Regions from separate parts of the Arthrobacter antioxidans genome, predicted to be linked through region 1. Evidence: predicted binding sites of a transcription regulator. Region 1 holds the regulator's gene; the other holds the start of a gene.
What was found. The regulator LexA, encoded in region 1, represses DNA repair genes until DNA is damaged. The targets are predictions, from matches to a motif close to TCGAACANNTGTTCGA.
Positions count from the first base shown of each region.

Region 2: MWM45_RS03245 (HNH endonuclease signature motif containing protein) is a predicted target of LexA. The motif match lies at 1,922-1,937, and genes of this name have one in related genera.

Region 1 is NZ_CP095501.1:1,322,134-1,325,539, reverse strand. Features, by position in the region: gene MWM45_RS06100 (LysM peptidoglycan-binding domain-containing protein) at 55-576, opposite strand; gene lexA (transcriptional repressor LexA) at 957-1,673, shown strand; gene MWM45_RS06090 (ATP-dependent DNA helicase) at 1,714-3,406, opposite strand, start outside.
Region 2 is NZ_CP095501.1:684,153-687,558, forward strand. Features, by position in the region: gene MWM45_RS03240 (SDR family oxidoreductase) at 1-145, shown strand, start outside; gene MWM45_RS03245 (HNH endonuclease signature motif containing protein) at 359-1,909, opposite strand; gene MWM45_RS03250 (hypothetical protein) at 2,073-2,276, opposite strand; gene MWM45_RS03255 (heme-degrading domain-containing protein) at 2,337-2,882, opposite strand; gene MWM45_RS03260 (M10 family metallopeptidase domain-containing protein) at 3,017-3,406, opposite strand, start outside.

The DNA of each region.
Region 1 (3,406 bases):
GTCCCGGTGACCGTCACTCGGTGCGGGTCACGGTCAGTCCGCGGCGGGTCCCGGTCAGTCCGCGGCGGGTACTGCGATGCTCTGTCCTGCCTGCACCACGGAGGTCGGCAGGTCGTTGAGCTCGACGATCTCGGCGACGACGTCCCGGGGATCGCGCTCCGGCGCGTAGCGCACGGCGAGATCCCACAGGGTCTCTCCGGTGACCACACTCACCTCGACGGTGGCCGTGGAGGTCGGCGCCGACTCCCCCGCCTGCGCCTGGGAGGTCAGGAATGCCGCGAGGAGGATCAGGGCCGCGACGCCCAGGGCGATCGGCAGGCCGACCAGCAGCAGGCGCCCTCGCCGCGTGAGCGTCAGGGGACGGTCCGCACTCCGCTGCGTGGAGGTACGGGACGGCATGGAGGTAGCGGGCTCCGGGGAGGAACGGGTCCCGTCAGGCCGGGAGGGGGCTGCGAAGGTCGGGGGCATCGGGGCGATGGTCGACGAGGACGGGTCAAGCATGGAGACGAGCCTGAGGTGGTTCTCGGGGCGAGCGGGCGTCCACAGCGAGCTGCCATGCAGTACGGGTGTAACCATTGCCGTTCCTCTTTCCTTCGAATGCCGTGGCCGGGCAGACCGCCCGGTTCGAACAAACGTTCTAATACGCATCTGCCTATTTCTAGCATCTACGATCGACCCGTGTCGAGACTCGGTCGAACATATGTTTGAAAAGTGATCCCGTCTGTCCTAGCGTGAAGAGATCACAACATCGTCGACGGATGCTGCCCTCCGAGGGCGGTCCCGGGGTCGATGCATCTCACACAACCAGCCGCCTCTGACAAAACGGCTTCCGGCCCACGGAAGCGGTCCGGCGGCGACAGCGGGATCAGCGATCCCAGGCGAAAGGCGCAACAGTGGCGGAATCATCAGCGGCGGCCCGGCAGGAATCGAACACCGCCGACGTCCAGGCAGACGCCGTGCCCATCTCCGCGGGCCGGGGCAGGCCGCGCGGCCGCTCCGTGTCCAAGGGGCTGACCGCCCGGCAGCTGACCATCCTCGAGACGATCCAGCGGTCGATCGCCGACAAGGGGTACCCCCCGTCCATGCGGGAGATCGGCGACACCGTGGGCCTCGCGAGCCTGTCCAGCGTGACCCACCAGCTGGCGCAGCTCGAGCGGCTCGGCTACGTGCGCAGGGATCCGAAGCGACCCCGCGCCATGGAGGTCCTGCTCCCCCTGACCCTGGCTCCGGACACCTCGGGCGCCCAGACCGGTCCGTCCGCGGACGGGAAGCCCGCCGCCGAGCACCGGATCGCCGTCGACACCGCCCTGGTACCGCTCGTGGGGCGCATCGCCGCCGGCGGACCGATCCTCGCGGACCAGGTCGTCGAGGACGTCATGCCCCTGCCCCGCCAGCTCGTCGGCCACGGGGATCTCTTCATGCTCAGGGTCTCGGGGGACTCCATGGTGGATGCCGCCATCTGTGACGGCGACTGGGTGGTGGTCCGCCGGCAGCAGAGCGCCCAGAACGGCGACATCGTGGCGGCACTGCTCGACGAGGAGGCCACCGTGAAGACCTTCCGGCAGCGGGACGGCCATACGTGGCTGCTGCCGCAGAACACGCGCTACGAGCCCATCCTCGGCGACCACGCCAGCATCATGGGCAAGGTCGTCTCGGTGATGCGCGCGCTGTAGCCACGCGCCGCAGCCGGTGTGCTGCGGCCGGCGGGGCGCGTCAGCGCCCCGAGAGCCGCTCCAGGATGCCCGTGACGGTGGCGCGGTCGGTCGTCGCCCAGAAGGGCGGGAGGGCGGCCCGAAGGAAGCCGCCGTACCGGGCGTTGGCGAGCCGGCTGTCCAGGACGGCGACGACGCCCCGGTCCCCTGTCGCCCTGATCAGGCGCCCGGCGCCCTGCGCGAGCCGGACCGCCGCGTGCGTGGCGGACACGCTCATGAAGCCGTTGCCCCCGTTCCGGGCCACCGCCCGGGTGCGGGCGGTCATGAGCGGATCGTCCGGTCGCGGGAAGGGGATGCGGTCGATCACGACCAGTCGGCACGAGGCCCCCGGCACATCGACGCCCTGCCACAGGGACATGGTGCCGAACAGGCAGGTATCCGGTTCGTCCGCGAACTGCGTGACCAGTGCGTTGAGCGAGGACTCCCCCTGGCACAGGATCTCGAAGTCGACCTTCGGACGCAGGGCCTCCGCGGCCTCCTCGGCGGCGCGCTTGGACGAGAACAGTCCCAGCGCACCTCCCCGCGATGCCGTGAGCAGCCCCAGGAGCTCCTCGAGCTGCGCGTCGGAGGTGCCTCGCTCGGGCTTCGGCAGGTCCTTCGCCACGTAGAGCACGCCCTGCCGCGGGTAGTCGAAGGGGCTTCCGACGTCGACGCCGGTCCAGGCGGGCGCACCGGGGCCGCTGAGGCCCAGCGAGCCCGCGACGGGACCGAACTCGGATCCGATCGCGAGGGTCGCGGAGGTCAGGATCACGGTGTGGTCCTCGAACAGTCCCTCCCGCAGCCGCCCGGCGACGGACAGCGGCGCGACGTTCAGCGTCGCGGGTGCACTCTCGTCGGGCTGCACGTAGCCCGAGCCAGGCGTGAAGGTGCTGGGACGCGACGCCCAGACCACCTCGTTGAGCTCGGACGCCGCGAGGATCCGCTCGGCGAGCTCGAAGACCAGCGTGGTGCGGGAACGTGCGACCTGCCGGCCGCCGTCGACGTCGGCTTCGGACTTGCCGTCCGTCTTGGTGTCCGACAGCGCGGCACGCGACGCGTCGCGGACCTGGGCGAGGGCCTGCTCGAGATCCTCCGGGAGGCCCCCCGGCAGGAGGCCCGAGGGAACGAGCTCGGCGGCCGCCTCGAAGGCGTCGGCGGCCGTGTCGAGGGCGCCCGTGGTGATGGAGGCGTGGCGCCGGAGCGCCGCGGCTGCAGCGGTCACCATGGAGGCGGAGAGCTGGCCCGAGACGGCTCCGGTGACGCGGTCGTGGAGTTCGTGTGCCTCGTCGATGACGACGACGTCGTACTCGGGCAGGACGGCAAGCCCTTCGAAGGCGCTGATCGCGAGCATGGCGTGGTTGGTGATGATGATGTCGGCGTCGGCTGCTGCGGCGCGCGCCTTCTCGCTGAAGCACTCCTGGGCCATCGGACAGCGGGCGGCACCGATGCACTCCATGCTGGAGACGGACACCTGGCGCCAGGCGCGGTCGCTCACGCCGGGTACGAGGTCGTCGCGGTCGCCGGTCGCGGTCTCCTCGGCCCACTCACGCAACCGCACCACGTCCCTCCCGAGCGCGGAGGACGGGCCGTCGGTCGCCGGGGCCGGGTGCGGCGCGGCATCCTCGCCGAGGCTGAAGAGGGCGGCGGGCGCGTCCTCCTCCGGGAAGCCGCCGCCGGTCTTGTGGAGGCAGACGTAGTTGGAGCGGCCCTTGAGC
Region 2 (3,406 bases), 640 kb from region 1:
CGAGCCGCAGCAGGACTCCGTAGCACGCGAGGATGTCGCCCTCGTAGCCGCCGTCGTCCTCGGCAACCTCGGCACGGTCGACAAGACCATCCAGTTCAACACCGGTGACACGCCGGTTGCGGAGGCCATCGAGGCCGCACTGTAGTCCGACCCGCACTATGAAGGCGGCGTTCACTGTGTGGGCGCCGCCTTCTGTGTGCCGGGCGGTCCTTGTCTTCAGTGTGGTGCGGGCTGTCCTGTTTCGCGAGGTGCGCGCGGGAAACGCCAGGCGCTTCGTCGCTCCCGGGATCTACGCACCGCTCCTTACTCCGAAGGCGCCCGACGGACCATGCTTTACCTGACGCTCCGGGCGCGCCGATCATCCGGTGCTGTGCTCCAGAACGTTCGCGCTGGGCCTTGAGAGGCCCGCGCTCAGCCCCGAAACGTCGTCGATCAGTGCTTCATGGACGGCTCGTCCTGCCTGCCAGTACCTGTTCCGACGAGCCATTCCCGGAGGACCCAGGATTCGAGGCGCAGTGAACCACGGAATGCCGTTCCGGGATGCCACGGTCCACGCACCCTGATGAATGACATGGTGGTGGCGCGAACACAACAGGACCCCATTGTCGATGCTCGTCGCGCCGCCTGCTGACCACGGATCGATGTGGTGGGCTTCGCACCAACTGGCCGGGATGGAGCAGTCAGGGAAGGCGCAGCCCTTGTCCCTGGCCACGAGCGCTCGCCGAAGATGCGGCGGAAAAAGCCGCTGTGCCCGTCCCACATCGAGGATCTGACCGCTGCTTCCGAGGACCAGAGGGATCATGTCGGCATCGCACGCCAGCTTCCTGATGCTCCCCGCACTCATCTGCCCGGAGAAGACCGAATACCCCGCCTGATGCGTGGCGCCGATGAGGTCCTTGTAGTCGATGGTCACCATGACCTGTGGTCGATGGCCGCCCGTCGAGGGAAGCGCAGCCGTGCTCAATGCGAGCTTGCAGGCGGCGACAAGGCCGTAGAGGAGGGTCTGGGCCCTCGTTGCCGCCGGCTGATCGACGAAAGCGGGTCGATTCTCGGTTGCGGCGGCATCCGCCCGCCCCGCTGCGCCGCGCGGGTTCGCCGTCGAGTTCATGACGGTTGCGAGTAACTCGAATTGCTCATCCGTCGCCCCGATCTCGAGGAAATGCAGTCCATGGCGTCGGCCACGGATGAAGACGCCCTGCCTCGCGCGCAGCACCTTCTCTGTCGGCTCCTGCCCGTCCTGATCGAGGACGCCCTCCCAGCGACGCGCCAGCACCCGAAGGATGTCCTCGTCGGACTCCATCGCCTGTCGTGTCAGGTGGTGCTCCATCGACTCGAGTTGCTGCGGCGTCGCGAACGAGTCCACCCGCTGCAATGCGTGCGCGACCACCGTGGCAGCCCGTCCGCTGATGCGGCCAGTGGTCATCGCGCCGCCCAGTGCTGCACACCGGGGAGGTACAGGCGCGCCGGTCGGCGAGATGCGGGGGAGTACTACCTCCGCCAGACTCAGCCGGCGCTTCGCCTCTGTCCGACTGATGCCCAGCGTGGCACGGAGAAAGTCTGCGCAGTTCCTGTATCCGTTGCCGGTCGACTCGGATGAGAGGTGCGCGGCAGGGCCGGGGCGGACATCCCCGCCGACTGATTGCTCTGCACTCGCCAGAAGCGAACCGCCCGCAGTTCGCTCGTCGTCATCGGCGAGATGATGTTCCTGCGCGACGCGGGCGGCAATGATTTGCAGATGGTCGATGGTCCTTGAGGCGTGTTCGACCTCCAGCAGGAACCGCATGGCATCCTGTCGGGATTGGATGCCCTGGCCCTGACCGATATCCCTGGCGCATTCGGCAAGCGCTGTGCAGGCCGAGTCCATGGAACTCGGAGGTGCGGTCACGCGCTCGACCGGTGCGGTAGTCATGCCTGAATTTTATCGAACATGCGTACTAATCGCGCGGTGGGGAAGCGAATGTGGAGGAAGAGTCGTCCTCGGGTATCCACATAGGCAGCGCCTGTGGACCTGCACCGGCATTCCGAGTGGAACCGCCTGTTTTCAGGACATCCGGCCCTCAAAGACTCCTGGTCTACAGCGGCCTGCGGCGGCGTGCACAGGCGGATGCCTGCCGCCCGCCGCCCGCTGCCGGCCGCCCGCTGCTGGCGGCCCGCCGCTCCGCCGTCGTCCGCTCCGCCGTCGTCCGCTCCGCCGTCGTCCGCTCCGCCGTCGTCCGCTCCGCCGTCGTCCGCTCCGCCGTCGTCCGCTTCTGTCGAGCGCCGCCAGTCCTGTTCATGACCCCTTCGGATCAGCCCGGCCACGTGAGACGAGGACACACGGTGCCTCGCCCCGGTTCCTAGAGGCCGGCAGCGGCGTGAAAGGTCCGTAGCGCCTCGACGACGAGCCTGTGGTCCTCGAGTTGCGGAAGCCCGGAGACCGTCACCGTGGCGACCGGGCCGACGCCCTGGATGTACAGCGGGAAGGAGCCGCCGTGCGCTGCGAACATCGTCGTGTCGAACAGTGGATCGTCCTCCACCCGCCCACCGTTGCGGCGCCCCCGGAGGCCGACGAGCAGGGAGGGGACGAGGTAGCGTTCCGCGGTGCGGCTCTTCGCGTCGAGCCAGTAGTCGTTGTCAGGCGTGGTCCCGTCGAGTGCGGCCCGGAACAGGATGTGGTCGGGCCTTCGGATGCAGACCGCGATCGGCAGGTTGCGTCCCGCGCCCAGCTGGACGATCAACTGCCCCAGGGCGACGGCGTCGTCGTTCGTGAAGCGGGTGAACTGGAGTTCGGCGACCTCCCTCTCGACCGTGCTGATCAGCGCCTCGAGCGCCTCGGTAGGCTGTTCGCTGCCGCCGTCCGGATCGAACGGGAGGACGGCTGTAGGGAGGGCGTCATTGCTCATCTCCTTAATTTACGTCGTCGACGGGACGTGGCGGGCTTTTGCTCAGTTGTTTAGTAATTTCCTCGGGACGGCAGTGTGTGCGTCGCCTGCGATTGTCGCCGACGCGATCCCGAAGCGGAGGGCCCCGGCGGACGTCAGAGTCCGGGCGCGCAGGGCCCGGCACCGAGGAGCGCGAGGCCTGCGAGGTCACCCTCTCCGAACGAGACCCGGCCGACGTTCTCCGAGAACATCAGTTCGCCAGCGTCATCCACATGGTCGAGTCCGACGACGTGCGCGAGCTCGTGCATGATCGTCGCCTTCAGATACGCGCGCCCGTCCGGGTAGCCGAGGGCTGTGGCGGCGTCGGATGCATCGAGCTGTACCTGCCCGCCCACGTAGACCAGCGGCTGCCCGGACGCCTGGGCGTAGTCGCTGCCGCCGAGTCCTGCGATGTCTCCTGCGAGTCCGGGGATCTCCTCAGGGGTGGTCCAGGTGATCAACACCGGCACCCAGGTCTTCCCGTACAACTCCGGCTGGTACAGGTC